Regions from separate parts of the Pseudoalteromonas sp. MIP2626 genome, predicted to be linked through region 1. Evidence: predicted binding sites of a transcription regulator. Region 1 holds the regulator's gene; the other holds the start of a gene.
The links. The regulator NrdR, encoded in region 1, represses ribonucleotide reductase genes. The targets are predictions, from matches to a motif close to AAACACNANATNTNGTGTTT.
Positions count from the first base shown of each region.

Region 2: the regulator NrdR is predicted to act here: its motif matches at 7,208-7,227, upstream of nrdA (class 1a ribonucleoside-diphosphate reductase subunit alpha).

Region 1 is NZ_JAATTW010000017.1:39,428-55,441, reverse strand. It holds gene dxs (1-deoxy-D-xylulose-5-phosphate synthase) at 30-1,892, shown strand; gene HC000_RS09415 (ligand-binding sensor domain-containing diguanylate cyclase) at 1,963-5,049, opposite strand; gene HC000_RS09410 (phosphatidylglycerophosphatase A) at 5,085-5,570, opposite strand; gene thiL (thiamine-phosphate kinase) at 5,567-6,541, opposite strand; gene nusB (transcription antitermination factor NusB) at 6,635-7,045, opposite strand; gene ribE (6,7-dimethyl-8-ribityllumazine synthase) at 7,061-7,525, opposite strand; gene ribBA (bifunctional 3,4-dihydroxy-2-butanone-4-phosphate synthase/GTP cyclohydrolase II) at 7,619-8,731, opposite strand; gene HC000_RS09385 (riboflavin synthase) at 8,760-9,413, opposite strand; gene ribD (bifunctional diaminohydroxyphosphoribosylaminopyrimidine deaminase/5-amino-6-(5-phosphoribosylamino)uracil reductase RibD) at 9,418-10,566, opposite strand; gene nrdR (transcriptional regulator NrdR) at 10,569-11,018, opposite strand; gene glyA (serine hydroxymethyltransferase) at 11,123-12,379, opposite strand; gene thrC (threonine synthase) at 12,650-13,933, opposite strand; gene thrB (homoserine kinase) at 13,944-14,879, opposite strand; gene thrA (bifunctional aspartate kinase/homoserine dehydrogenase I) at 14,889-16,014, opposite strand, start outside.
Region 2 is NZ_JAATTW010000001.1:42,462-58,475, forward strand. It holds gene aroA (3-phosphoshikimate 1-carboxyvinyltransferase) at 1-1,264, opposite strand, end outside; gene serC (3-phosphoserine/phosphohydroxythreonine transaminase) at 1,264-2,346, opposite strand; gene gyrA (DNA topoisomerase (ATP-hydrolyzing) subunit A) at 2,671-5,370, opposite strand; gene ubiG (bifunctional 2-polyprenyl-6-hydroxyphenol methylase/3-demethylubiquinol 3-O-methyltransferase UbiG) at 5,548-6,258, shown strand; gene HC000_RS00220 (HAD-IA family hydrolase) at 6,258-6,938, shown strand; gene nrdA (class 1a ribonucleoside-diphosphate reductase subunit alpha) at 7,351-9,633, shown strand; gene nrdB (class Ia ribonucleoside-diphosphate reductase subunit beta) at 9,701-10,831, shown strand; gene yfaE (class I ribonucleotide reductase maintenance protein YfaE) at 10,831-11,100, shown strand; gene HC000_RS00240 (TonB-dependent receptor) at 11,374-13,740, shown strand; gene HC000_RS00245 (FKBP-type peptidyl-prolyl cis-trans isomerase) at 13,973-14,593, opposite strand; gene HC000_RS00250 (hypothetical protein) at 14,663-15,049, opposite strand; tRNA gene HC000_RS00255 (tRNA-Ser) at 15,100-15,190, opposite strand; gene HC000_RS00260 (hypothetical protein) at 15,345-15,722, opposite strand.

The DNA of each region.
Region 1 (16,014 bases):
TGATGTTAGCGAAGGACATATATAAAACCATGACACTTGATAGCAGCAAGTATCCATTACTTAATTTGGTTAACGAACCAGCCCACTTGCGAGACTTAGCGCAAGATAAGCTTCCTGCATTTAGCCATGAGTTGCGTGACTACTTACTCAACTCGGTATCGCAAAGTAGCGGGCATTTAGCGTCTGGTTTAGGTACCGTAGAGCTCACTGTGGCACTACATTATGTGTATAACACCCCAGATGATCGCCTTGTATGGGATGTAGGCCATCAAGCTTACCCACACAAAATACTCACCGGGCGTCGCGATTTAATGCACACCATTCGTAAAAAAGATGGCTTGCACCCTTTCCCATTTCGCGAAGAAAGCCAATACGATACGTTTAGTGTGGGCCATTCTAGTACCTCTATTTCAGCTGCGTTGGGCATGTCTATTGCTGCGCAAAAAGAAGGTAAAGGACGCAAAACGGTTGCCGTTATAGGTGATGGTGCTATTACAGCAGGCATGGCTTTTGAAGCCATGAACCACTTAGGTGATGTAAAATCAGATATGTTGATCATTTTAAATGACAACGAAATGTCGATTTCTGAAAACGTTGGCGCGTTAACAAATCACTTTGCCCGTATTTTATCGGGTAGCTTTTATACTAACATTCGCGAAGGTAGTAAAAAACTACTCTCGGGTGTGCCACCAGTTAAGCAACTTGCCAGTAAAATGGAAGAGCATATTAAAGGGATGATGATCCCTGGTACCTTCTTTGAAGAATTAGGCCTAAATTATATTGGCCCAATTGATGGCCATGATGTAAACATGTTAGTAGATACGCTGCGTAATATGCGTAACTTAAAAGGCCCGCAATTACTGCATATAAAAACCCAAAAAGGCAAAGGGTATAAACCCGCTGAAGCCGACCCTATTGGCTATCACGGCGTACCTAAGTTTGATCCTAATACATCAAGTTTACCTAAATCAAAACCCGGTGCGGCTACATTTTCTAATGTATTTGGCGACTGGTTATGCGACATAGCAAAGCAAGACAGCAAGCTTATGGCGATAACACCGGCTATGCGCGAAGGCTCTGGCATGGTGCGTTTTTCAAAAGAGCATCCTGATCAGTATTTTGATGTTGCGATTGCCGAGCAGCACGCTGTAACCCTCGCTGCTGGTTTTGCTTGTGAAGGCTTAAAACCCGTTGTCGCAATTTACTCAAGCTTTTTACAACGTGCGTACGATCAGCTAATTCACGATGTAGCGCTGCAAAACTTACCTGTGCTATTCGCTATTGACCGTGCTGGTATTGTTGGCGCAGACGGCGAAACACATCAAGGTGCGTACGATTTAAGCTTTATGCGCTGCATTCCAAATATGGTCATTATGGCGCCAAGCGATACAAATGAGTGTCGCCACATGTTATATACTGGTTATCAAGCAAATTGCCCTGTTGCTGTGCGTTATCCGCGTGGTAGTGCTGGTACGGCAGAAATTGCAACTAATATGCAATTACTTGAAATTGGTAAAGCCGATGTTGTTAAGCAAGGTGCTAAAGTGGCTATATTGTCATTTGGTACATTACTTGAAAACGCGCAACTAGCAGCTGATGAACTCAATGCGACTTTAGTTAATATGCGCTTTATTAAACCGCTTGATACTGCGTTACTCGATGAGTTAATAAACAGCCACAATGTAATAGTAACGCTTGAAGACAATGCAATTTCTGGCGGTGCTGGCTCTGCGGTTAATGAGTATTTAGCAACGCAAAAAGCACAGGTTAGCATTCTTAACTTGGGTATCCCTGATGAATTTATTAAGCACGGTACACAAGACGAAATGCACGACGAAATGGGCTTAGGCGAGCAAGGAATATTAACTGCTATCAAAGCGTTTATTAATTAACCTCCTACTCATTTAAAGCATATTAAAAAAGGAGCCTAGGCTCCTTTTTTAATATCTAAATATTAGTTACTTATCGCATCCATACTTTAATATCAGCTAAACCATTGGCTTGTAGCAAGCCTATTTGCTGTTCAACATTAGGGTTTTGCTCAAACTCAAACGCATCTAACTGCTCATCAAAGGTAATGTTAGCGACCCCATCGCCACCGCGTTTTTTAACTTGATGCAGTGCAATATCAGCTAAATTAATCGAGGTTTCCCAGCTAATAACTTGGCCACCTAATAGTGGTAGCGGATAGAACGACCAACCAATTGAGGCTGAAATATGAGTGCTTTTACCGTTTGGCAATTGAAATGCATGTTCGGAAATTCCTTGGCAAAGATCCGACACATAGCTGTCAATTAAGTTACATTTAAAGTCACGTAATAAAAGTAAAAACTCATCGCCGCTCCAACGTGCCACATAATCTGAGCCCTGAGTACGCGAATTAAGTAATACCGCCATTTGCTGCAAACAACTATCTCCGGCAATTGGCCCATACGCATCGTTAATACGGCTAAAGTTGTCTAAGTTTATAATTAATAATACTAGCGACTTGCCCTGCGCTTGCAGTGATTGTGAGTTACGCTGAAAATGTTCAATATCTTTAGGTAGTTGGTCGAACAAAAAGCGGCGACTACGTAACCCTGTAAGCTCATCTGAATGGCTCACTAGCTTAAGCTGTGAGTTAACTTTATTAAGCTTATCGTTTGCTTGGCGAAGCTCTAAGGTACGATCAGTGATCAACCCTTCTAACACTTCTTGTTTACGGCGCTCTTGCGCTCTAAATACCCAAAACACTAAATAAAACAATAAAACAAAACCACTGGTGATCAGTAATCTAAAGTAAATTGTTTCGTCAAAACGCTCAGGTACTACAAAAGCGTAATCAACAGATTGGGCTATGTTCCAATCCTCGCCTTGGCGTTTTGTTTCTAACTGAAACAAAAAAGAACCGGCTGGGAGGTTAGTATAAATAGCTTCGCGGCGAGTATTAGCGTATCGCCAGTCAGTATCTAAACCATTTAATTTATATCTAAACTCAATACTATTTGGCGCGTAATAATCTATAGCTGTGTATTTTAAAGTAACATCGCGCTCGTCTATTTTTAATCGCGGTTTATTACCTAATGCAGCTGTGGTTAAACTACGTAATGGTGTAGTTAATGTTTCTATTTTAGGTTTTAAACCACGTAAACCAAACAGCTCAACGCTTTTAGGTATTTCAACTACACCTTGTAAACTGGGATACCAAATGGAGTTATCCATATCAACAACCGCGTCATGCCCTAAGCCATTACAACATTGGCTCGCTTTACCATCGAGTTGGCGGTCGAACGAGGAAATAACCTCTTCAACTTTTAAGCTTTGGATCTGCGTTTTAAATTGATCTACCGGCATCCGATAAACACCTTTCATGGTGCTTACCCATATTCTTTTTAATTTTTCATCGTACTTTAAGCTAAAAATAGAACCATAGGGTAAGCCATTTGCCGCATCTAATTGCTGCCATTGTCCTTGTCCACTACGATAAAACAAACCATCGTTTAACGAGCCAACTAATATTCCAACTCCATCTATATGCAAAATACTGGTTACATAAGCACTTTCTAAGGTAGTTTGGTCGCCTATTTTTTCTATTCCTCGGTCAGTAAAGTAATACGCGCCTTTACTAGTACCGATAATGCCAAAGTTTGGTGCATCTAATACAAAAGTAATAAACTTACTGCCTAAAAATGCATTATAAGCAAAGGGCCTTAAACCACTATAATTGAGTCGATACAAACCTCGGCCAGTACCAATCCAAAATCCGCCTCGGGTAGCTGAGCTAATAGCAAATACCGGGTTGTCGTTTAATGCGCGCCCAGGAAAGCTGTAAAGTGTGTCGTCTTCATAAAAGAATAACCCCCGCCCAGTAGCAATATAAAGCCGATCGCCATCAAACTGTAAATCATGCACCGAGGCATGCCCATACTTGCTACTGTTTATTATATTAATAAAGTTTTTATTGGTATCAAAGTAACCAACTCCGCTTCTGTTAGCTATCCACAGTTTGTCATCGGGTGATTTACTAATCGCCATTACCGTTTCAGTCATTTTAGAAATTGCCGAGTGACGCTCAATGCGACCTTCGTGTGCCAGCCATAAACCTTCACTAAAACTGGCTAGCCAAACATTATTTTGATCATCGCGAAACATGTCAGCAAACCAAATACTTTGATCTAACTGACTTGGCTCAACCCATTGCCAATCACCTGACTTGCCACGAAATAATAAACGCCCATAAGTAGATACCCATAAGCCACCATTGGTATCGCTCATAAATTTATAAACTGCAGAGTTATTCACATTAGGCAGTGGGAAAGAACGTAGTTCGTCATCTAAATCTAAAAAATAAGCACCCAACTCAGAGGCTAAATATAAATTACCATTTAAAAAAGAGAGATCGTGCACTATGGTTTGCGCTAAGCTGTCGGGTAATGACACTTTGGCAGTAAGCTCTAAGCGTAATTTAGAAAAGTCGGCAGCGCTTTTTGTCAGGCGCAGTAAATGTCTGTCGTTTACTAACCAAATACCTTCAGGTGCGAGCGCCATTTTGCTCACAGAGCCAACTATTTGAGTAATAACAGTGGGATTAACTATGGGTGATGGCTCATTAGTTTGATCGCGTAAATCAACCAAACTACGATCAACATAATACAGGCCATTAGCGGCTATCCAAATACCGCCTTTAGAGTCCTCTAAAATATCTCTAACCGGGCCTTTAATATTAAACTCTTGTGCACTAAGTGTTGCAGGGTCAATAACCACTAACCCATTTTTGGTGCCGATCCACAAAAAGCCTTGGCCATCTATTAGTAATTTATTAATACCATTACTTGGTAAAAAAAGACTATTTTGCGTGTTGTAGTTGGTAAAAGTATTGCCGTCAAAACGACTTAAACCAAATTGAGTTCCCAGCCACATATAACCTTGCTGGTCTTGCACAACACTTTTGAGTGATTGCGAGGGGAGTCCGTCTTTAATATTCCATTGTTTAACTACGTAATCAGTAATTGAAGCCCAACTTGGCATAGCACAGGTTAGTAGTACAAAAACTAGTAAAAATCGCATCATATTGCTGCCACCTAGCTAAACAATCAAATAATAAACTAAAAGGGTAGTAAACCTACTTTTATCAGCGCTTGCAAACAAATAAGTGAAAATATACCTGCAAGTACGTCATCAATCATAATTCCAAATCCACCATGGGCACGCTTGTCGAGCACACGGATAGGGCCTGGTTTGACTATATCAAAAAAACGAAACAGTAAAAAACCAACCAATAATGTTTGCCAGCTCAGTGCGGCACCAATCATAGTGATGTAATAGCCTGCCACTTCATCCCATACAATCGCGGGGTGATCGTGTACCCCTAAATCATCAGCGGTTTTGCCACAAGCCCAAATACCAAAAACACTGATCACTACAGCAAATACTATTTGTAACCACAACGGGTAGTGCATGGTTATAAAAATAAAAGGTAAAGCAGCCAAAGTACCAAATGTGCCTGGGGCTATAGGTGCAAGCCCAGTACCAAAACCTAAACCAAAAAACTGATGTGGACGCTTTAGGTTAAATAAACGCTTGTTGTTCAACTTAAATCCTTAGAAAAGTGCTCAAAACCTTGGTGCTTAAAAGTAAATTTTTCGCCTTTATGTAACAGGTCAATTTGCCCTTCGCCACTTTTTATTTGGCCAATACAAATTGCCTCTACGCCATATTGACGCAGTTTTACATCAAGCATACTTTTATTGCTATCAGGCACGGTATAAAGCAGTTCATAGTCGTCGCCGTAATTTAGTATAAACGGTAATTGTTGTTCAAAATCAAGGCTAGCTTTCATTGCATCCGAGGTGGGTATGCTTTCAATATTAACCGTTGCGCTAACCTGCGACATATTTAGTATATGGCCTAAATCGGCTAGTAAACCATCTGAAATATCAATAGCAGAAGACGCAAGCCCACGTAATACCTGCCCTGCAGCCACTCTAGGTGTAGGGAAGTTAAGGCGCTTTTTAATATGTTTTAGGTGTTCAGGTTCAATTGTTAAGCCTTGCTTGCGAGACTCTATTGCAAGCCCTGCATCACCTAACGGCCCAGTAACAAAAATCCAGTCACCTACTTTTGCGCCATTTCGGCATAACGCAGTGCCTTCGGGCACTGTACCTTTTGCACAAATAGTAATACTCAAAGGTCCTTGAGTCGTGTCGCCACCAATTATTTGCACATTAAAATATTCGGCAATTTCATGCATGCCGTCAGTCAATTCTTCAATCCATTGCTCATCAATACTCGGAAGTGTTAAAGCGATAGAAACCCATGTAGGCTCTGCCCCCATTGCCGCTAAATCACTTAAATTTACAGCCAATGCTCTGTGCCCGAGTGCGCGAGGTTCAATGTCGTCAAAAAAATGCACACCAGCAACGAGTGTATCGGTTGTAATAGCAAGCTGACAATTTTGCGGCACAGTAACTAATGCACAGTCATCTCCAATCCCTAAGTTAACATCACGGCGAGTAATACCACGACCTTTAAAATAACGATTAATTAATTCAAATTCCTTCATACACAAAAAAGCCGACCTATGCCGGCTCTCCTTTTTAACGGTAATTTATACCAGCCAGTTCTGATAAAATAATTATCAAAATTTGACTAAATATTACTTACGTAAATGCTTAACTGCTTTATCAAGTACACCGTTTACAAATTTATGGCTATCTTCAGCGCCAAACATTTTAGCTAATTCAATGCTTTCGTTGATAGCCACTTTGTATGGAACATCTTCACGAAATTTTAGCTCATAGCTGCTTAAACGTAATATTGCGCGTTCAACCATATCTAACTCATCGAATGGACGGGTTAAATGCGGTGATACAGCCTCGTCTAGTTGCTTATAATTTACCGCAACGCCACTGGCTAAATCTTTAAAATATTCAACATCAATTTTAGTCACGTCGTTTTCGATCAACATTTGTTGTTCGATATCGGCAATTGCATTGCCACTTAATTGCCAAGAATAAATGGCCTGAAGTGCTAATATACGTGCTTTACGTCTTGCTGCTGGTTTCACAAAAATTCCTTAAACTTAAATTTTATCTAACACATTAACCATTTCAAGCGCGCCTAAAGCAGCTTCGCCGCCTTTATTGCCCATTTTGGTGCCAGCACGCTCAATTGCTTGCTCAATGCTTTCTGTGGTTAATACGCCAAATGCAACCGGTATATCATACTCAAGTGATACTTGCGCAAGACCTTTGTTTGATTCGCCAGCAACTAGGTCAAAGTGTGGAGTACCACCTCTGATCACTACGCCTAAAGCGATGATTGCATCATACTGTTTTTTTGCCGCAATACGTTTCGCTGCTAAAGGTAATTCAACCGCGCCAGGTACATAAACCACGGTAATATCGTCATCCGATACACCACCTGTGCGTTTTAATTCATCAATAGCGCCTGCTAATAAGCTACTACCAATAAAGTCATTAAAGCGAGAAATGACAATGGCAAATTTTTTGCCCGGAGCGTACTTACTACCTTCAATAATTTTCATTTGATAACCTTAAAAATAAGTTTGAGCGATTTCGATTGCGCAAAAATTGCAGCGCATCATACCATAAAAATAAAATAATAGCCTAGCGCCTAATTACTGCGGCTCTATGTAGTCAACAACTTCTAAATGAAACCCTGAAAGTGCATGGTACTTTTTAGGGCGACTCATTAAACGCATTTGTTTAATGCCTAAATCGGCTAAAATTTGTGAACCCACGCCTACAGTACGAGACGTACCTGTAAATTTATTCGGTGTTACATCTTCACCCGAGTCTTCGGCTGCAAACGCTTTTACTGTTGCCTCAAGTTCTGCGGTGCTTTCTTGTTTGCCTAAAATAACTAACACACCATTGTGCTTCGCTATATAAGCCATTGCGTCAGACACGCCCCAGCTACGCTCAGAGTTTCTATCTGAGAGTAAAATATCGTTAAAGGTGCTTTGTAAATGTACTCGCACTACGGTTGGCGCTTGTTGTTTTATTTCGCCTTTTACTAATGCGTAATGTAGTTGTCCGTCAATGGTGTCTTTGTAAGTTACTAAATCAAACTCACCGTGCTCGGTAGGTAACTTACACTTTGCCACTTGCTCTATCGTGGTTTCGTTTAAGTTACGGTATTCAATTAAATCAGCTATGGTGCCAATTTTAATATCGTGCTGTTTAGAAAACACTTCTAAGTCAGGACGGCGCGCCATAGTGCCATCTGCATTGAGTATTTCAACAATAACCGATGAAGGCTCAAGCCCTGCTAAACGAGCTAAGTCGCAGCCAGCTTCAGTGTGCCCAGCACGTGTTAAAACACCGCCAGGTTGTGCCATTATAGGAAAAATATGCCCAGGTTGTACTATGTCACTAGGCACTGCGCCTTTAGCTATCGCTGCCTGCACTGTACGTGCTCTATCTGCTGCCGAAATACCTGTGGTAACGCCTTTTGAAGCTTCTATCGACATAGTAAAATTAGTTGAAAACGCAGCACCGTTATTTTTTACCATAAGCGGTAAATCAAGTTGCTCGCATCGCTGTTGCGTCATGGTTAAACAAATTAAACCACGGCCATGCGTGGCCATAAAGTTAATAGCTTCTGCGCTAATATGCTCGGCGGCAATAATTAAATCGCCTTCATTTTCCCTGTCTTCATCGTCCATTAAAATAACCATTTTACCGGCTTTAATGTCTGCGATAATTTCTTCTGCGCTGTGTAAGTTCATAATTCACTCTTATTAGTTGTTAGTTGCGTTACTTAATAAAGCCCGCTTTTGCGAGTAAGCTCATTGAAATATCAGCGCCCGTAGGCTGCTCTGCGCCTTTTATAAGCCGCTCTAAATAACGCGCAATTTGGTCGACTTCCAAATTAACTTGGGTGCCCACTTTAAAATTAGCTATCGTTGTTTGCTCGCTGGTATGGGGCACAATCGTTAATTTAAATTTATTACCTTCTACTGCGTTCACTGTTAGGCTAATACCATCAATACATACCGAACCTTTGTATGGTATGTATTTCATTAGGTTTTCATCTGTGCTTAGCCAATATTCTGTAGCACGTGCATTTGGCGTAATGGCGGTAATTGTAGCAATGCCATCAACATGGCCAGACACTAAATGCCCACCTAAACGCGAAACCGGTTGCATGGCTTTTTCAAGATTAACTGTTTGCCCTAATGTGTAATGAGCAAAACCAGTTAAATCTATGGTTTCATTCGATAAGTCGGCACTAAAACCATCTGCATGTTTATCAACAACAGTTAAACACACACCATTAGTGGCAATACTATCACCTAACTTAACATCACTCATATCAAGGTCAGGGCTTTGTATACGAATAGCTAAATCGCCTTGTTTTTTTTGTAATAAAGCAATTTTGCCTGTGGCTTCTATTATCCCAGTAAACATAGCATTACTCTTTTGTATCAAGTGGTTTTAATGAGCTTTTTACTGCGCTAATACGTAAATCATCACCTATACGCGTACACTCATTAAAAGTTAAATCAATCGTATTTTGCATACTGATCAACTCAGGAAAATTAACTAAACTCTTGCCATCACACCCAATTAATTTAGGCGCTAGATAAAAAATAAATTCATCTATTAAATCCAGTTCAACCATTTTACCCGCAAGGGTTGCTCCAGCCTCTAGCCACACAGTATTAAATTGCAGCTTTGCAAGCTTTTTTAAAACCGCGGTTAAATCAACTTTCGAATTACTAGCAGTTACTACTATATGCTTTACAAAATGCGGCCAATGTTGCGATTTATCAACCTTGGTAGTAAAAATTATTATTTCACTTTCAATAGCAAATAAAGCAAGATTTGGGGTTAAACGATTTTGCGAGTCAATAATAACACGCACAGGTTGGCGAAGCGGTAACTGTGTAGGTAATGCCTGCGGTAATTCATTTTTACGCACATTTAATTTAGCGTCATCTACTAATACTGTGTCGGCACCGGTTAAAATAGCGCAACTTTGTGCACGATATAACTGTACGTCTTGGCGTGCTGCTGCGCCTGTTACCCACTTACTTTGGCCATTATTAAGCGCTGTTTTACCATCAATACTGGCGGCCATTTTACACGTTACATAGGGCAGGCCATGCTCCATGCGTTTAAAAAAGCCTAAATTAAGCGCCCTAGCCTGTGCTTCAAGTAACCCATACGCAACCTCAATACCAGCGTCGCTAAGTATTTTCAGCCCCTTACCAGCCACTTGTGGATTGCTATCGACCATAGCGGCAATTACTTTTACCACACCGGCGGCTTTTAAACCTTCTGCGCACGGTGGTGTACGGCCATAATGGCTACATGGCTCAAGCGTAACATAAGCAGTTGCGCCTTTTGCTTTACTGCCAGCCATAGCAAGTGCATTTACTTCTGCATGCCCTTGTCCGGCAAGCTGATGAAATCCCTCGCCTACTATTTCATTGTTTTTAACTAATACACAACCTACGTTTGGATTAGGCGTGGTAGTAAACCGGCCTTTTTTAGCCAGTTCTATAGCACGTGCCATATACATTTCGTCATCTTGGTTAAAAACGCAGTCGCTTTGCATACTTACTCCCCTAAACGGGCAATTTCTTCGCCAAATTCGCGAATATCTTCAAACGAGCGATACACCGAGGCAAAGCGCACATAAGCTACTTTATCGAGCTTTTTAAGCGCTTCCATAATGCACTCTCCCACTAAATGGCTCGAAACCTCTCGCTCACCGGTTGCGCGTAATTGCGACTTTATTATATTAACTACTTCTTCTACTTGTTCGGTACTTACGGGGCGTTTTTCCAGTGCGCGGTTTAAACCATTTAACAATTTATCTTCGTTAAAGGGTTCGCGGCTGCCATCTTGTTTTATTACCCGTGGCATAACCAGTTCTGCGCCCTCAAACGTAGTAAAACGCTCATGGCAGTCATTGCATTCACGACGACGACGCACTTGGTGACCACCGCCAACCAGGCGAGAGTCAATAACTTTGGTATCTTTTGCGGTACAAAATGGGCAATGCATAGCTAGGTACTTCCGTTTTAAAAAACAAAAAAGGCCGCTTTAAAGCGGCCTTTATCTTAGCAAAAAACTAAGCGATTGTGATCTAAATTACTGTTTTACTTTTATTAAGCGTAAACAGGTAGTTTTGCACAAATTGCTTTTACTTTTTCTCTTACTTGCGCCTGTACTGATTCATCATTGATGTTATCTAGTACGTCACAGATCCAGCCAGCAAGCTCTTTAGATTCTGCTTCTTTAAAACCACGACGAGTGATTGCAGGTGAACCAATACGTAGGCCAGATGTTACAAACGGTGAACGTGGATCGTTAGGCACTGAGTTTTTGTTAACTGTAATATGAGCGTTACCCAAAGCAGCATCAGCATCTTTACCGGTAATATCTTTATTGATTAAATCAAGTAAGAATAAGTGGTTTTCAGTTTTGTCAGATACAATTTTGTAGCCACGTTCCTGCATAACAGCAACCATAGCTTGTGCATTTTTAACAACTTGTGTTTGGTATACTTTAAATTCTGGTTGTAGGGCTTCTTTAAATGCCACAGCTTTAGCAGCAATAACATGACATAAAGGACCGCCTTGGCCACCAGGGAAAACAGCACTGTTAAGCTTTTTGTAAATAGCTTCGTCGCCACATGCCGAAATAATTAAACCACCACGAGGGCCTGCTAAGGTTTTATGTGTAGTTGTAGTAACAACATGTGCGTGAGGAACTGGGCTTGGGTAAATACCCGCCGCAATTAAACCAGCAACGTGCGCCATATCTACAAAAAAGTAAGCGCCAATTTTATCAGCAATTTCACGTAATTTAGCCCAATCAACAATACCTGAGTATGCTGAGAAGCCACCAATAATCATTTTTGGTTTGTGCTCAAGCGCTAGCGCTTCAACCTGTGCGTAATCAATTTCGCCTGTAGTTTCATCTAGGCCATACTGAATTGCATTATAAAGCTTACCTGAAAAGTTTACGTGTGAACCATGCGTTAAATGGCCGCCATGAGCTAAGCTCATACCTAGTACGGTATCACCGGCGTTTAACAATGCTAAAAAAACGGCCGCATTTGCTTGCGAACCAGCATGTGGTTGTACGTTTGCATAGTCAGAACCAAATAGTTCGTTAGCACGGTCAATCGCTAATTGCTCAACAACGTCTACATGCTCACAACCGCCATAGTAACGTTTGCCCGGATAACCTTCTGCGTATTTATTAGTTAACTGTGAACCCTGTGCTTCTAGTACGCGTGGGCTACAGTAGTTTTCAGAAGCGATTAATTCAATGTGATCTTCTTGGCGCGCAGTTTCTTTTGCAATTGCGTCAAATAACTCTGGGTCAAAATCTGAAATATTCATGCTACGTTCTAACATTGGGGTCTCCTGGGGCAAGGTGTATGGTATTTTTTAGAGGCTTTATTGTACGCTTAAAACGACTATTTGCCTACGCTCTTAAGTTGAGGATATTTAAACAGGGATTGAATTTATTTCACAGGCTTTTTAAGATGATATTTTTTAATCATTACATAATAAATTAAAATATATATTAATTATTATATTTACATAGCTAATGAAAGTATTAACACCCACACTAAAATATACCTATAAAAAAGCGACCAAGGCCGCTTTAATTAGATCTTACTTTTAACTTAATTTTCTAAGTATTTCAGTACGTAAGGCATCATAATCAGCATTTATATCATTAGCTAAACATGGCTTGGCTAATGCATCTGCAAGTGGTTTTGGCATAGCTAGTTCAATGTTTAAAATACCTTCAACACTGTCTTTAAATTTAGCTGGATGAGCCGTTGCTAAAAAGATTCCGGCAGCGCCAGGAGCGCGATTTTCAACAAGTCCTTGGTATGCAATAGCGGTATGCGGCTCAGCAACATAACCTGTTTGTTGAATATTTTTCATCACTGTTTGCGTATCTTGCTCGTTTACGCTAGTTGAATAAAAATTATCGTAGCTAAACCAATTGTTGTCGAGCATAGATTGCACTCGTGGCCAGTTATTTGGCTTGCTTACATCCATTGCATTTGAAAGTGATTCAAGTGTCGCGTTTGGCGTCCAGTTTTTATCCAGCATAAAGCGCGGTACTGTATCGTTTTGATTAGTAGTTGCACTAAGTTTGCCAACAGGCAAACCAATAACAGCACCTATCATTGCCGCGCACACATTACCAAAGTTACCACTTGGAACCGAAATATGCGCAGTAGCCCGTTTTGCTTTTGGTAATTGTGCAATTGCCTCAAAGTAATAACAAACTTGTGCCACTAAGCGACTAATATTAATAGAGTTAGCAGAGTTAAGCCCCAGTGTAGATTTAACTTCTTCATCTAAAAAGGCATTTTTAACTAACTCTTGGCAATCATCAAAGCTGCCTTCAACCGCATAACAATGAATGTTGCCACCCAATGTAGTAAAGAGCTTTTGCTGCGCCAGTGAAATTTTGCCTTTAGGGTATAAAATTACCACGTCGATATTAGGCTTATTATAAAACGCATGTGCAACCGCCGCGCCAGTATCGCCCGACGTTGCAGTTAAAATAGTCACTTTATCGCCTTGATTAAACTGCGCTAAACACTCTGCCATAAAGCGAGCACCAAAATCTTTAAACGCTAAGGTAGGCCCATGAAACAATTCTAAGCAATAAGTGTTCTCTGCCACTTCCACCAGCTTAACCGGAAAGTTAAATGCATTTTTAACCATATGTGCAACGGTATCTGCTGGTAATTCATCGCCAATTAAATGCGAGAGTATTTTACTACTACGGGTTACAAAATCCATATCAAGTAGTGCATCAACATCCGTTAGTGGTGTTAATGACTCGGGAAAAAATACCCCTTGATTACGCCCTAAACCCGTTTTTACTGCCTCAACAAACGACACTTGTTGCGAACTATCTTTTAAATTATGTAATTGCATAACTACTATCCTATAAAACTGTTAATTGACGTGTGCCGTCGTTATCTAATTTACAAATATGGCAAAAACCTTGCTCGTTTATGTAGTTACTTTCAAGCCACTGCGCGCACTGCTGTGCAGCTTTTAATGTTTTACACACAGTAAATAATGTTGGCCCTGCACCAGAAATACTAACAATTTCGGCGCCTAGCGCTGGCAAACTCGCTTTTGCTTCACTAAAACCTGTTATAAGTGGCGCACGGTATGGCTCGGCTATATGGTCTTGCATAATACTTAATGCATCATCAAAGCGATGCATTAACAATAAACTACTAAAGGCAGATAAACGCTGCGCAAATTCTACACCTGCGTGCATGCTCAACTCTTTTGGTAAAACTGAGCGTGCTTTTGCTGTATTAAGTGAAAAACCAGGAAACGCAGCAACGTAATACCAGTTTTCATCAACTGGTAAAGCAATTGATTTATTAGGAATTAAATCGCCAGTTAGCTGCAGGCCACCTAAATAACATGGCGTGATGTTATCGTAATGACGACCACCACTAACAACTGCCTCAAAGTCGGCCATTAACTCAATAAGTTCAACTTGGCTAAGCTTGGTTCCGGCAAATTTATCTAGGGCAGCAAAGGTTGCTACCACCGAACACGCACTTGATCCTAACCCTGAACCTATGGGCAAGTTCTTTTTCAGCTCCAACTTTACACTTGGCATATTAGGCGCTACATGCGCTCTAAAATGCACTAAACATTGATACGCTAAGTTTTCACTGGCATCACTTGGTAGCTTATGCGCGTATTCGCCAGAGCAAATAAACTCATCGCTCGATGCGGCACTAACAACGGCTACATCGCCTAATAAACTGCCGTCAATAGGTGCAAGAGCTGCGCCTAATGCGTCAAAACCAACGGCAAAATTACCAATAGATGCGGGAGCATATACTTCAATCATTGTTTGCTCCTAGCGCGATAACGTTTTTAAAATATCAGCAAATACACCAGCGGCTGTTACTGCCGAGCCTGCGCCATAGCCTCGTATAACAAATGGGCGTGGCTGATAATACTGACTTAAAATTGCTAATGCGTTTTCGCCATCACGAATATCGTAAAGTGCATGCTTTGCATCAACGGCTTCTATACCTACCTTACAGTGACCTTGCTTAATTGTGCCTACGTAACGCAGTACTTTACCCTCTGCGGCAGCACTTGCTATTCGGTCGTTAAAACCTGCGTTTAGGCTAGGGAGCTTTTCCATAAACGTATTTACATCATCGCCTTGTGCAAAACCGTGCGGTAATACCGACTCTACTTCAATGTCGCTTAGCTCTAGTGGCATGCCAGATTCGCGGGCAATAATTAATAGTTTTCGTGCTACGTCTGTCCCCGATAAGTCATCACGCGGATCAGGTTCAGTAAAGCCACTTTCTTTGGCTTTAATTGTTGCCTCAGACAGTGACAAGCCATCTTGCAGCGCACCAAACATGTACGATAGCGAGCCTGATAAAATACCGCTAAATTCTAGTAACTCGTCTCCTGCACCAAATAACGATTTTAAGTTATCAAGTACCGGTAAACCCGCTCCTACATTGGTTTCGTATAAAAACTTACGGCCATTTTTTTGCGTTGCTGCAATTAAGTCTTGATAGTAAGCATACGAGCTTGTATTGGCCTTTTTATTTGCGGCTACGACATGGAAACCGGCATTTAAAAAGTCTACGTATTGCGCCGATAACGCATCTGACGAAGTACAATCAACTAATACTGGGTTTATTAAATGATTTTGCTGTACAAATTGTTCAACTAGTTTTAAATCAAAAGCCTGCTCTGATGCGCCAAGCTTTTGCTGCCAGTCATCAAAGGCAATACCTTCACTGTCTAAGTGTAGCTGGCGAGAGTTGGCAACCCCATAAAGCTTAAGTTTAATATTGCGTTTTTCAAGCCAAGTTTGTTGACGCTCTAATTGCTCAATAAGCTCTTGACCTACTAAACCACACCCTAATAAAAACACGTCAATTGATGGTATATGGGTAAAGAAATTCTCATGACAAACCTTTACAGCGCCATTACAACGTTCACCATCGATCACG
Region 2 (16,014 bases), on a different contig from region 1:
ATGCTAATACATTGAAAAATGTCGGAAATGTTTTATAAGTACACTTAGGATCATTAATCGTGATTGGCTTTCCACCTACGGCAACCATAGCAAAACACATGGCAATGCGATGGTCATCGTAAGTATCAATTGCTACATCGTTAAAGTGTTTCGGGGGAGTGATTTCTATAAAATCGTGCCCTTCTACAACTTCTGCGCCCACTTTTCTGAGCTCAGTTGCCATAGCGTGTAGTCGATCGGTTTCTTTTACGCGCCAATTATAAATATTACGAATAGCCGTTGGCCCTTTAGCGAATAGAGCCACAGTGGCTAATGTCATTGCTGCATCAGGTATGGCATTTGCGTCAATATCAACACCGTTTAATTGGCCTTTACGAACAACTAAACGCTCATCATACCAATCTATTTTAGCGCCCACTTGTTCCATTACTTTAGCAAAGCCAATATCGCCTTGCACCGATTTAGCACCGACACCTTTAATTTCAATTTCGCCACCGGCAATTGCAGCTGCAGCTACAAAGTAAGATGCAGAAGACGCATCGCCTTCAACCATAATACGTTCAAGTGACTGGTACTGTTGACCACCTTTTACGGTAAAAGTTGCATAATTACTATGCTCAACTTCTATTCCAAAGCGTGCCATTACATCAAGGGTAATATCAATGTAGGGTTTAGATACTAAAGTGCCTTTAATCGTTATTTTGGTATCACCATTAAACAGTGGTGCAGCCATTAGTAATGCAGTTAAAAATTGACTTGATATACTGCCGTCAATTGCAACTTCACCACCGTTAATTTGCCCACCTATAATTTTAAGCGGTGGGTAATCTTTATTTTTGCTGTAAGTAATATCACCGCCAAGTGCTTGCAGCGCATCGACTAAATGCCCTATTGGGCGCTCTTCCATGCGTGGCTCGCCAATCAGTTCGTACTCACCTGCAACCGCAGCAAGTACAGCGGTTAAAGGACGGTAAGCTGTGCCTGCATTACCTAAAAACAAAGGCTCTCTTGGGGTTTTAAATACCCCACCAACACCTTGTACTGTAGCAACTGTTCGCTCTTGGTTTAAACTAACGTTAACACCTAATAATTGTAACGCGCCCAACATATGGCGTATATCGTCGCTATCAAGTAAGTTTTCAACAACAGTAGTGCCATTTGCCAATGCCGCTAATAACAATATACGGTTTGATAAGCTTTTTGAACCCGGCAGAGTGACGCTGCCATTAACACACGAAATAGGTTCTAAGCGTAATTGTTCCATTAGCTATTTTCCTTTGCAAAAGCAGCCATAAAATCAACAAGCGCTTGCACGCCCTCAAGTGGCATTGCGTTGTAAATACTGGCGCGCATTCCACCTACAATTCTATGGCCTTCGAGTGCTAGCAAGCCCGCTTCGTTTGATTGAGCAACAAACTTACTGTTTAAGCTTTCATCATTTAACCAAAAAGGGACGTTCATACGCGAGCGACTATGCTTAGCTACTTTATTAGAATAAAAATCAGAATTATCGATAAAATTATAAAGTAGTTCAGCTTTTGCAATATTTTGTGCTTCCATGGCTTTTACACCACCATTTTGCTCAAGCCATTGGAATACTTCAGCCGCTAAATACCATGCAAATGTTGGTGGCGTATTAAACATACTGCCCTGCTTGGCCTCTAGTGCATAATCTAAAATACCTGGTTTAGGAAGCCCTTCACGTGCTAGTAATGTTTTACGTACGATAACGATTGCAATGCCCGAAGGACCTATATTTTTTTGTGCGCCAGCGTAAATTAAATCAAATTGATTAACGTCAATTTCACGCGATAAAATAGTTGACGACATATCTGCAATAATTGGCGCTGTTGGATGACTCGGTACATCAAAAATCTCTAAGCCATCAACGGTTTCGTTAGGGCAATAGTGAATGTACGACGCATCTGCTGGCAACTGCCAGTCTGCCACTGCTTTAATCGAAAATTGACCATCGGTATCGTTACGAACATCGATAGCAGTAGTTTGGGTAAACTTATTTGCTTCATCCGTTGCACTTTTTGACCATACGCCGTTTTCGCAGTAAACCGCTGATTTATTTTCCTGATGTAAATTTAATGGCACAGCACTAAATTGACCGCGACCGCCACCATGCATAAACAGCACTTCAAATTCATCGCTAATATTCATTAAACGACGCAGGCTCGCTTCACATTTTTTAGTGAGCGCTAAAAACTCTTTACTACGGTGACTCATTTCCATCACCGATACACCCAAACCTTGCCAATCTATAAATTCTTGTTGTGCTTTTTTCATTACTGCTGGCGGTAACATGGCCGGCCCCGCACAAAAATTATACTTACTCATTACCTTTTCCTCATTCCAGTAATTAAAAAATTAAACACCCGATTACCATTCAATCAGGTTATACACATTAAATTAAAGCTGTGATTATTAAGTGGGCTATAGCCTCACTCATAGTATTAAAGCCTTCATTACCTATAAGGCTGCATTAATGCAGCAAACAGAGCAATATAAAACAATTACTGAGAACAACTATATATATAAATTAACGTCTTGCAATTGAGTCTTTTTGCTATTGTAAAAATTATTTTATTGCGCAGTATTATTAATATTAATTTTATTCAACACCATTAAAAAAAGCGGCCAAGGCCGCTTTTTTAATCTCAATTATTCTGAAGGAGGATTATCATCCGCTACTTCATCAATAACCGTATCAACTGTTTCGACGTCTTCGATATCAATTAAGTCACTTTCGGTAACTTCAATCTCTTCTATACGTTGTAAACCAACTACTTGCTCTTCGTCAATAGTTCTGATCAAAATAACACCTTGCGTGTTACGTCCAACCGTAGAAACTTCATTAACGCGAGTTCGTACTAAGGTACCACGATTTGAAATAATCATTATTTCATCGTTATCGTCAACTTGTACAGCACCTACAACCGCACCATTACGCTCACTTACTTTAATAGACACTACACCTTGAGTCGCACGACTCTTCGCTGGGTAGTCTTCAAGTAAAGTACGTTTACCGTAGCCGTTTTCAGTCACGGTTAAAATAGCACCATCTGTTTTAGGCACAATTAACGATACTACGCGTTGTCCTTCAGGCATTTTAATACCACGAACACCTGTAGCTGTACGGCCCATAGGACGAACACCTTTGAAGCGAATCTCAGGGTTACCTTCTTCGTCTAGTACTGGGTTACCGTTTTCATCAACAACCGTTGTTTCTTCTGCTTCTTTAAAGCGTACTACTTTACCCGCATCGGTAAACAACATAATTTCGTTGCTGCCATCGGTAACATCAACACCAATTAGGCTATCGCCTTCATTTAGGTTAACCGCAATAATACCGCTTGCACGTTGACGACTGTATGCCGTTAGTGGTGTTTTCTTCACTGTACCAAATGCGGTTGCCATAAAGATGTATTTATCTTCTGCATACTCGCGTACTGGTAATATAGCGGTAATACGTTCATCTGCCTCAAGTGGTAATAAGTTAACAATTGGTTTGCCGCGCGCTGCACGACTTGCAAGTGGTAACTGATACACTTTAAGCCAATATAAACGACCAGCCGTTGAGAAACACAATATAGTATCGTGCGTATTAGCAACTAATAAACGTTCAATGAAATCTTCATCTTTCATCTTCGTTGCCGATTTACCTTTACCACCACGACGCTGCGCTTCGTAATCAGACAGAGCCTGATACTTAACATAACCTTCGTGAGAAAGCGTTACTACTACGTTTTCTTCGGTAATTAAATCTTCAAGGCTGATATCGTGTGCTGCGGCATTTATTTCAGTACGACGCTCATCACCATATTGCGCTTTAATTTCAACTAACTCATCGCGAATAACTTCCATTAAACGCTCTGGTGTTGCCAAAATATGTAAAAGCTCAGCAATTAAATCTAATAACGATTGGTATTCAGTTAGAATCTTTTCGTGTTCTAAACCCGTTAGCTTATGTAAGCGTAAATCTAGGATTGCTTGAGCTTGTTGCTCAGAAATAAAGTATTGACCATCGCGAATACCTAACTCAGCAGCTAACCAATCTGGGCGGGCAACGTTGTCTTCGCCTGCTTTATCAAGCATGGCTTTTACGTTACCTAATTCCCACGAACGCGCTGTTAAAGCAACTTTTGCTTCAGCAGGTGTTGGTGAATTACGAATAAGCTCAATAATTGGGTCGATGTTTGCCAGTGCAATTGCTAAACCTTCTAGCATATGTGCACGGTCACGCGCTTTGCGTAAATCAAAAACAGTACGACGAGTTACTACTTCACGGCGGTGAATAATAAACTCTTCAAGCATTTCTTTTAAATTAAAGCACTTAGGCTGGTTGTTAATTAACGCAACCATATTCATACCAAACACAGTTTGTAACTGCGTTTGCGCATATAAATTATTTAAAATAACTTCGCCTACGTCACCACGTTTAATCTCAATAACGATACGCATACCGTCTTTATCTGATTCATCACGTAGTGCACTAATACCTTCAATTTTTTTATCTTTAACCAGCTCGGCAATTTTTTCAATTAGGCGCGCTTTGTTAACTTGATAAGGTATTTCGTGAACAATGATAGTTTCACGATGCGTTTTTTCATCTACTTCTATTTCAGCGCGGGCACGCATGTACACTTTACCACGGCCAGTTAAATAGGCTTGCTCTATGCCTTTTTTACCGTTGATAATTGCAGCAGTTGGAAAATCTGGGCCCGGGATATAATCCATTAACTCTAAAATAGATAATTCAGGGTTTTGAATGAGTGCTAAACAGCCATTTACCACTTCAGTTAAGTTATGAGGTGGAATGTTTGTTGCCATACCTACCGCAATACCCGATGAACCGTTTACTAATAAGTTAGGAACTCTGGTTGGTAAAACGTCAGGGATTTGCTCAGTGCCGTCGTAGTTAGGAACGAAATCAACCGTTTCTTTTTCAAGATCGGCTAATAATTCATGCGACATTTTTGCCATACGTACTTCTGTATAACGCATTGCCGCTGCTGAATCACCATCAACCGAACCGAAGTTACCTTGACCATCTACTAGCATATAACGCAGTGAGAATGGCTGTGCCATACGTACTATAGTGTCGTAAACAGCACTATCGCCGTGTGGGTGGTATTTACCGATTACGTCACCGACAACACGTGCCGATTTTTTGTAAGGCTTGTTCCAATCATTACTAAGCTCGTTCATTGCAAACAAAACGCGGCGGTGAACAGGTTTTAAGCCATCACGCACGTCTGGTAATGCACGTCCTACAATTACGCTCATTGCGTAATCTAAGTAGGAGTTTTTTAACTCGTCTTCAATATTGACTGGCAGAATGCCATGGGCGAGATCAGTCATTGATATCACATTCCTTCAGTATCAGCTCTTAAACACCCACTATTAGGTATCAAGAGAATTTGTTATTATTGCTAAAGAAACATGCTACCACAATTTATTTAGATTTACAGGCGCAAAACTTTGCGATTTACCAATTTAGCCCTATATAATGCCCCCAGATTGACGAGGAAGTATTTTATGACCGAACATCAAAATGTAGATCACGCAGAAATTGCAAAATTTGAGGCCATCGCAGAGCGGTGGTGGGATTTAGACGGGGAATTTAAACCGCTTCACGAAATAAACCCCTTACGTTTAGACTTTATAGCCAATAAAACTGGCGGTCTATTTGACAAAGAAACACTAGACGTAGGTTGTGGCGGCGGTATTTTAAGCCAAAGCATGGCGCGCATGGGGGCAAAGGTAACCGGCATAGATATGGGCCAAGAGCCTTTAACTGTTGCCAAATTACACAGCCTAGAGACAGGCGTACATGTAGAGTATATTAAAGTACCTGCTGAACAATATGCATCCGAGCACCCTGCTCGCTTTGATGTAGTAACCTGTATGGAAATGCTGGAGCATGTACCCGATCCGGCTTCTATTATTCATGCTGTTGCAGAGCTTGCAAAACCCGGTGCTGATGTGTTTTTTTCAACACTTAATAAAACCCCTAAAGCCTATTTATACGCCATTATTGGTGCAGAAAAGCTATTAAAAATGGTGCCTGAAGGCACTCACGATCATAAAAAGTTTATTAAACCAGCACAGTTAATTGCCTGGGCTGAACAAGCGGGTTTAAAAGTGCGCGCCAGTGCTGGGTTATCTTATAATCCATTATCTAAGCAGTACTCGCTTAATACCGACGTAAGCGTAAATTATATTCTGCATTTTGAGAAGTTAGCGTAATGGTCAGCTCTCAATCAACGTCACCTACTATAGAGTACGATGCTTTTTTATTTGACTTAGATGGCACTTTACTCGATACCGCTGATGACTTAGGTGCAGCTTTAAATACCGTACTGCGTTCGCAGCAATTAGATACAGTAAGTCGTGAGGTATATCGCGCTGCTGCATCTAATGGCGCAGCAGCCTTGTTAGAGGTCGGTTTTAAAGATAAATGGGGTGAGCAACCGCAAGCACAACTCGTTAAGCAATTAATTGATGCCTACGCGGCTAATATAGCCAAACACACCACGTGCTTTGCTGGTATTGAGCCACTACTTATCGAACTGGAGCGAAAAAACATCAAATGGGGGATCATGACTAACAAACCCGGATTTTTAACCGCCCCTTTAGTAGCCGCGATCCCTGCTTTAAAAAATGCCTGCGTGGTTATCAGTGGCGATACTTTAGCTGAAGCTAAACCTTCGCCTTTACCTTTACTACATTGTGCCAAGCTAATGGGCGTTGCACCAAATCGTTGCTTGTACATTGGCGATGCTTTGCGTGACATTCAAGCAGGTAAAGCGGCAGGTATGCACACCGCAACCGCACTTTGGGGTTACGTGCCTAACTTAACCGAAGTTTTGAGCTGGCAGGCCGATTTTAATTGGCAAAGCCCTATTGAAGGTTTTAACCATATATAGTGCTATGTTAATTATTAAACACTATATATTGTGATTGTGTTAGTTTTCACACAAAGCCTGCTGATAAAAAAAGCAGTCAAAATATATTTTTAAAAAGCGTAAATTTAGTAGATCCTTAGTTGATTTTTGTAAATTTCAACTTAACCGAATGTTCGAAGGTTAATGCTTACTAACACAAATGTGTTATCCCGACGTTATCCACAATTAGGGGCAATTCTGTCCCTTGCAAAACAACGCGGACCACACTATCTTGTGATCTCTAATTTGAACAACACCAGATATTGTGGCTAAATGTTATTCAATAAAATCGCCTGAATTGGTGTAAACAATAATAAATGAATAGATACTCTGTTATTTTGGAGTATTAATCATTGGTCAAAATACTTAATTTCCAAGGAATACAGGCAAAACTATGAACCAACAGTTATCTGTAAGCAAACGTGACGGCCGTAAAGAGCCACTTGATCTTGACAAGATCCATCGCGTTATTGAATGGGCCGCCGAAGGGTTAAATAACGTTTCGGTTTCGCAAGTTGAATTAAAATCACACATTCAATTTTACGACGGTATTCGTACTAAAGATATTCACGAAACCATCATTAAAGCTGCAGCCGATCAGATTTCAAAAGAATCTCCTGATTATCAGTATTTGTCAGCACGTTTAGCTGTATTCCATTTACGTAAAAAAGCGTATGGCCAATTTGAGCCACCACGTTTATTTGATCATGTAACAAAAATGGTTGGCGACAAACGCTACGACGCTCACCTACTGGTAGATTACACCGAGCAAGAGCTTGACGAATTAGACGAATACCTAGATCACAGCCGTGACCTTAACTTTAGTTATGCTGCGGTTAAACAGCTTGAAGGTAAATACTTAGTTCAAAACCGTGTAACCGGTGAGATTTATGAAAGCGCGCAGTTTTTATATATTTTAGTCGCTGCTAGCTTATTTGCTGACTACCCTCGCGATACACGTATTGCGTATATAAAACGTTTTTACGATGCGATTTCATTGTTTAAAATTTCACTGCCTACGCCAATTATGGCAGGTGTTCGTACGCCAACACGCCAGTTTAGCTCGTGTGTATTAATAGAGTGTGGCGACAGCCTTGATTCAATTAACGCCACCTCGTCTGCAATTGTTAAATACGTATCGCAACGTGCCGGCATTGGCATTAACGCAGGTCGCATTCGTGCACTGGGTAGCCATATTCGCAATGGCGAAGCGTACCATACGGGTTGTATTCCTTTTTATAAGCACTTTCAAACAGCGGTTAAAAGCTGTTCGCAAGGCGGTGTACGTGGCGGCGCAGCAACCTTGTTCTACCCGCTTTGGCATTTAGAAGTAGAAAACCTGTTAGTACTTAAAAATAACCGCGGGGTTGATGACAACCGCGTGCGTCATTTAGATTACGGCGTACAGTTTAATAAACTAATGTACTCGCGTTTAATTAAAGACGACTACATTACCTTGTTTAGCCCCTCTGATGTGCCAGGCCTTTACGATGCATTTTTTGAAGACCAAGACGAGTTTGACGCGCTTTATGTAAAATACGAACAAGACGAATCAATTCGTAAAAAACGCATTAAAGCTATTGAACTGTTCTCAATGTTTGCGCAAGAACGTGCAAGTACCGGTCGTATTTACTTACAAAACGTTGACCACTGTAATACGCACAGCCCGTTCATTGCTAAAGTGGCACCTATTCGCCAATCTAATTTATGTTTAGAAATTGCATTACCAACTAAGCCGTTGGATAACGTAAACGACGAAGAAGGCGAAATTGCGCTATGTACACTCTCTGCATTTAACTTAGGGGCTATTGAGTCACTAGATGAACTTGAAGAATTGGCTGAGCTTGCTGTACGCGCTTTAGATAACTTACTTGATTTTCAAGACTACCCAGTACCGGCTGCAAAAAATGCCACTATGGGTCGTCGTACTCTAGGAATAGGCGTAATTAACTACGCATACTACCTAGCTAAAAACGGTAAGCGTTATTCAGATGGCAGCGCAAATGCACTAACGCACAAAACATTTGAAGCGATTCAATACTACTTAATGAAAGCATCAAACGAGCTTGCTAAAGAGCGTGGTGCATGTCCTAAGTTTAACGAAACAACCTACTCTCAAGGTATAATGCCAACAGATACGTACAAGCGAGATCTTGACAAAATTTGTGATGAGCCACTACACCTTGATTGGGATGCATTACGTGCCAGCATTAAAGAGCACGGTATGCGTAACTCAACAGTAAGTGCGCTAATGCCATCAGAAACATCGTCGCAAATTTCTAACGCAACAAACGGTATTGAGCCACCACGTGGTCATATTAGCGTTAAAGCAAGTAAAGACGGTATTTTAAAGCAAGTTGTACCTGAATATGAACGTTTAAAAGATAACTACGAGTTACTGTGGGATATTCCTTCAAACGATGGTTACTTACAACTTGTGGGTATAATGCAAAAATTTATTGACCAGTCTATTTCGGCCAATACAAATTATGATCCTGGTAAGTTTGAAGGCGGTCGCGTACCGATGAAAGTCTTATTAAAAGATTTGCTTAGCGCCTACAAACTGGGTGTTAAAACCTTGTACTATCACAATACCCGCGATGGTGCATCTGATGCACAAGAAGATACACCGGATCTTGAAGATGATGATTGCGCAGGCGGCGCGTGTAAAATTTAATTTTTGAGTTTTTATTTTAAGCGGGCACTAAGCCCGCTTTATTCTGATAGTTTTTTGAGTGATAAACATGTCTTATACTACCTTTAGTCGTAAACATAATAACCAAATGGAAGAGCCAATGTTTTTTGGCCAAACCGTTAACGTATCTCGTTATGATCAACAAAAATACCCTATTTTTGAAAAACTAATTGAAAAGCAGCTTTCGTTTTTTTGGCGCCCAGAAGAAGTAGACGTAAGCAAAGACCGCTTAGACTTTCAAGCATTACCTGATCATGAAAAGCATATATTTTTAAGTAACTTAAAATATCAAACATTGCTTGATAGCGTACAAGGGCGTTCACCAAACGTGGCCCTACTGCCTATTGTATCGCTACCAGAGTTAGAAACATGGATAGAAACGTGGGCGTTTAGTGAAACGATTCATAGCCGCTCGTACACGCATATTATTCGTAATGTTACCCAAGCACCTGAACTTATTTTTGATGACATAGTTAGCAATGATAAAATTAGTGAACGTGCCGATGCGGTAACAAAATACTACGATGATTTAATTAACTCAGTGTCGCTTTACAATTTATACGGTGAAGGCAAACACGAGATTAACGGTAAATCTGTTGTTGTTAATTTATTTGAGCTGAAAAAGAAACTTTACCTGGCAATGATGTCGGTAAATATTTTAGAAGCGATTCGTTTTTATGTCAGCTTTGCCTGCTCGTTTGCGTTTGCTGAGCGTGAATTGATGGAAGGTAACGCTAAAATAATCAAGCTTATTGCCCGCGATGAAGCGCTACATTTATCTGGCACTCAGCATATTTTAAATATTATGCAAGACGGTAAAGACGATCCAGAAATGGCGATTGTTGCCGCGCAGTGCCGCGACGAAGCAATTAAAATGTTTGTGGACGCTGCAGAGCAAGAAAAAGAATGGGCCGAGTACTTATTCAAAGATGGCTCAATGATTGGCTTAAATAAACACATTTTATGTCAGTACGTTGAATACATTACCAACGCTCGAATGACAGCCATTGGTTTTCCTGCACAGTTTAAAAACAACAGTAATCCTATCCCATGGATAAACTCTTGGTTGGTGTCAGATAACGTGCAAGTAGCACCACAAGAAGCTGAAATTAGCTCCTACCTTGTTGGTCAAATAGACTCGCAAGTTGATGCCTCTGAATTTGGTGACTTTGATTTATAATGACTGATCGACCTACTGCAAGCATTACGCTTGCAGATAACAGCCAGTGCATAGAATTTAGCACTGGCTGCCCTTCTGTTTTACACTGCCTAGAATCTCAACAGATAGAAGTGGCCTTTCAATGCCGCGAAGGCTATTGCGGTGCCTGCAGAGCGACTTTAGTGTCGGGTAAAGTTGATTATAATGAAGAGCCTCTAGCGTTTGTACGCGACGGCGAAATACTGTTGTGCTGCTGCAAACCTAATGGCGACATACATATTAAACTTTAACTTCATTTAAACCAAACAGTCTAAAAATCACTCTCTAATCAGTTTTAAGTACTTTTAAACCACTTAGTTTAAAAGTACTTTTTAGCCCTTTATAAAAAACATATTCATAAACCAAATTAATTAACCTTTATAAATTGTTAACAATCAAAGCCTTGCAGATTTCCCTGCTAATTAATTACTAAAATCGATAAGGTTATACTATAACATCATTGAACCGTCGCTTTTGTAGTGTTATATTATATCACAACATAACAACCACGAACTTAAAGACTCATGACTAAGCTAACATTAATTTCTTCTGCAATTTTTTCTGTTTTATGCTCTCACTCTGCACTTGCTGCTACTGTTAATGGCAAAGTAACAGATGAAAAAAATCAACCTATTGAAAACGCCACTATTCATGTACACGGTAAATCTCAAAGCGTTAAAACTAACAAGCTTGGCGAGTTTGCCATTGAGCTTGATGCGAGCGGCCAGCTGCATATTAGCAAAGATAACTATAGCGATTCACGCATTACGGTAACCGAGTCATCAAACAATATTGCAATTGCTTTAAAGCCAACCTCTATTGAAACTGTAGTTGTGTTTGCATCGGCCTTGCACAAAAGTAGCTTAGAAATGATTTCTCCGGTAAATGTACTCTCTGGTGATGAGCTAAGAAACAAGTCAAAGCCAACGCTTGGCGAAACCCTAAAAGGCTTACCGGGAGTTAACGCGAGTTATTTTGGCCCTGTTTCATCAAGCCCAATTATTCGTGGCTTAGATGGCCCTCGGGTTAAAATTATGCAAAATGGCTTAGACAGCAGTGATGCATCGCGTATTGGCCCTGATCATGCTACTTCTAGCGACAGCTTAGCTGCTGAACAAATAGAAGTACTACGTGGCCCAAGTACCCTACTGTATGGCTCTGGTGCTATTGGTGGTGTGGTAAACGTAGTTGATAACCGTATTCCTACGAGCAATATAGATGAATTAACCGGTGCAGTAGAATACAGTCACGATTCGGTATCCAACGCGAATACCTACGCTGCAAAGTTAGAGACGGGTTATAATAATTTTAACTTTCATTTTGATGGCACTAAACGCAGCGGCGATGACTATCAAACACCACGATTTAACCAGCTTCACGAAGATGGTGATGTTGAAAGTAAAGATTCTGTAGAAAACACCTTTATCGACAGTGAAACCGTTAACTTTGGTACTAGCTACGTAGGTGAGCATTTAACGGTTGGGTTTTCTTACGGTAAAATAAAAACGGATTATGGTATTCCAGGTCATGAGCATGATCACGGACATGAACACGATCATGCAGCCGACGGCGATGCCCATAGTGATGAAGCACATGAAGAAACACCTGTTTTTGCCCAGTTAGAGCAAGATCGCTGGCAAGGTCTATTAAGCTATGCGCTACATAATAATTGGATTGAAACCATTAATTTGCGCTTAGGCTATACAGATTACTTACACAGTGAAATTGAAAATGGTGAAATAGGCACTACATTTAAAAACAAAACCACTGAAGCACGCTTAAACATAGAACATAAATTAGCTGATTGGCACGGCATGGTGGGTTATCACTACAGTGATTCTGATTATGATGCCAACGGCGAAGAAGCATTTACGCCAGCCAGTGTAACGACCACTAATGCTTTATATTTATTAGAAGAACGTGAGTTTGGTGATGTAACTATTGAGTTAGGTGCGCGAGTTGAAGACTATAAAATAAAAAGCCAAATAGCAACGCATCAGCATAGCCATGATGACACGCAAACAAGCAATGCTGAAGTACTTGACTACACTAAAAGCTTTACTAACCTTAGCGCTTCAATGGGTGCTATTTGGCAATATACCCCTGGATATAGTATGGCAATGAGTCTTTCACACTCAGAACGTGCCCCGCTCTCTGCAGAGCTATTATCTAATGGCTTACACATTGCAACTGGTACCTATGAGCTTGGCCTAGGCTATCATATTGAAGACGGTGAAGCGCATTTTGAACCCGAGAATATCAAACAAGAAACCTCAACCAATATTGATTTAGGTTTTAGACGCTTTAGCGGTGACTTTGGTTACTCTGTAAACTTTTTTTATAATGATATTAAAAACTTTTACTTTCAAGAAAATACTGGCTTAGTATTTGATGAAGAACATGGTTTAGAAGCGGCTGATAACGGCCACGACCATGGTGTGGCGGTGTATCAGTTTACCAGTAAAGACGCCGAGCTGTATGGCTTAGAGTTTGATGCGCATTATAAAGTTAACGCAAGCACCTTGGTTAAAGTATTTGGTGACTCTACGCGAGCAAAACTAAAGCAAGACGATGAAAACTTACCTCGTATCCCTGCTAATAAATTAGGCTCTGAGTTGCAATACAACTTAGGTAATTGGCAATTCGCATTAACCGGTACCCATTATTTTTCACAAACCGATATTACCGCCTACGAGACTAAAACCGATGGTTATACTTTATTTGATGCACAAGCTAACTATCAGCTAGATTTAGGTAACCTTGATACACAACTGTATATCAACGTTGATAATATTACTGATGAGCTTGGTTTTGTACATAGCTCATTTATTAAAGACACCGCACCATTACCAGGTAGAAACTTCCGCTTTGGTATTCGCGGCTACTTTTAACAATATACTTTAACTCCCTAATCGTTAATAAGCTCTAGCCATGCTGGGGCTTATTGCTTGCTAAAGTGCAGTGTTTTTCATCCTCTTTATACATATTTTACTTTAAATACTTTTTAAAAAGAGAAGTGAATGAGCGTAAATGAGCAATAGAAAAAGTTAAATATACTGTAAGACACAAAAAAACCGCATTCAATTTAATGAATGCGGTTTTTTATTTATTGCTTAAGAATACTTAAGCAATAATTTCGTGTAGCTCAACATCAAATACTAGTGTTGAGTAAGGTGCGATTGCAGCACCGGCACCACGTTCACCATAAGCAAGGTCATGAGGAACGTAAAGACGCCATTTAGTACCCGCTGGCATCATTTGTAATGCTTCAGTCCAACCTTTGATCACGCCACCTACTGGGAATTCAGCAGGTTGACCGCGCTCGTATGAGCTATCAAAAACAGTACCATTAATTAATGTACCGTGGTAATCAACACGTACTGTAGACTCAGCTGTTGGCTTATCGCCTTCACCTGTAGTAATTACTTCGTATTGAAGACCTGACTCAGTTACTGTGATTTCAGGACGTTTTGCATTTTCTTCTAAAAATGCAATGCCTTCAGCAGCAAGTACTTGTGATTCTTGCTCGCGACGAGCTTGAATTTCTTCATTGATTTTTTCAAAAGCAGCTTGGATCTCAGGGATCTCAACTTGAAAAGCGCTACCTGCGTACGCATCTTTCATGCCTTCAAACACTGAATTTAGGTTTAAGCCTTCAAAAGGATTAGACTTAAGTTGCTCACCCATTTGTAAGCCAATACCGTAACTTGCTTTTTCAGCATCTGTAGTAAAATTATCTGACATAATGTGTTTTTCACGTTTTGTTAGTTAAAAGACGCGACTATGCTATCACAAAATAAACCCGCTTTGGGGCTAGTTTTTGCTGTGTTTTACTTTAATTAGGCCAACAATATAGGTACTCACTGGTAAACTGCATAAAATTCCAACAAGTAGCGCTAAAGTGAGTAATCCACTAGTACCAAATAATAAAAATGGAATTACCACAAGCCCAACTAAACCTATAAATACTGAGCCAATAACCGGCCAAAACTTATCGTACTTAGTAATTAAATGAGCCACTAAAATATTAAAACCGAGGGCATAAACAAAAGCAGTTATAACGGGATTATTTGGTTGAGCATCAAGTGCCATTTTGACTAATAAACTTATTGCACTTTGATAACAATAAGCAAACACAACCCATAATAAAACGTGTTTAATTAATTGCTGTGAGGTTGAAAGGTTAGTTGATTTTGACATACAAGTTCCACAAAGCAAAAAACCGCCAATAAGGCGGTTTTTTTAAATAATGGTGGAGAGATAGGGATTTGAACCCTAGATGGGCTATAAACCCATGCCGGTTTTCAAGACCGGTGCATTCGACCACTCTGCCATCTCTCCGCACGGCGCGAATAATAGGGGTAAATGCCAAGTTTGTAAAGGATTATAAGCATAAAATAGTTAAAAATAATTTTATGCTTATAATTAAAGCAATGTATTTAAATACCAATGATTATTAATTTAGCGACAACTAAATTTAACAAAGATGTTTACTTTAATAATATTGCTTTGGCCTGCGTGCAATCCAAGAGCAAAGCAAACACACAAATAAACTTAAAGTTAAAAATGTTGCACTTTGAAATATTAAATCAAATCGATTTAAATCATCACTAGGCACTACTACAACCAAAAATGCAGGCAATACGGTGAGCAATAACACATAACAACATATTTTAAATGCACGACCAAAGTCATAGCGTTTAGATTGTTGCATCCACCAGGTTAAAATAACTAATACAGCCATTGCTGAGGCAACAATAAAATGTGCTTTACTGGTACTCATTGCAACATAAAGAGTTATAAAAGCGCCTATAGCACCCCAAAAAGACCAAGCTAGCCAACTTTCTTTTTCACGTAAAAATAAATTTCCCATTAATTTCGTCTTCTTTATCTTTGTTTTTATTAAGACTTTCCATACTTTATCAAAAAACAATCGATTAAAAAACAAACTGCAGAAGGAGTTTTATAGATTACGCATCCTAGCACTTCTCACAGCTAAACTACTTAACCTGAACTCTGGTTAAGGTATTTACTAACACATTTAATAATAATGATATTTAAACTTATTTTCTCTAGCGTTGAAAATAGCTGCTAGAAATAGATTTATTATCAAGAGTTCTGGTTACTTACACATCCACTCTAACATACAAGCGTTAATGGTGTAT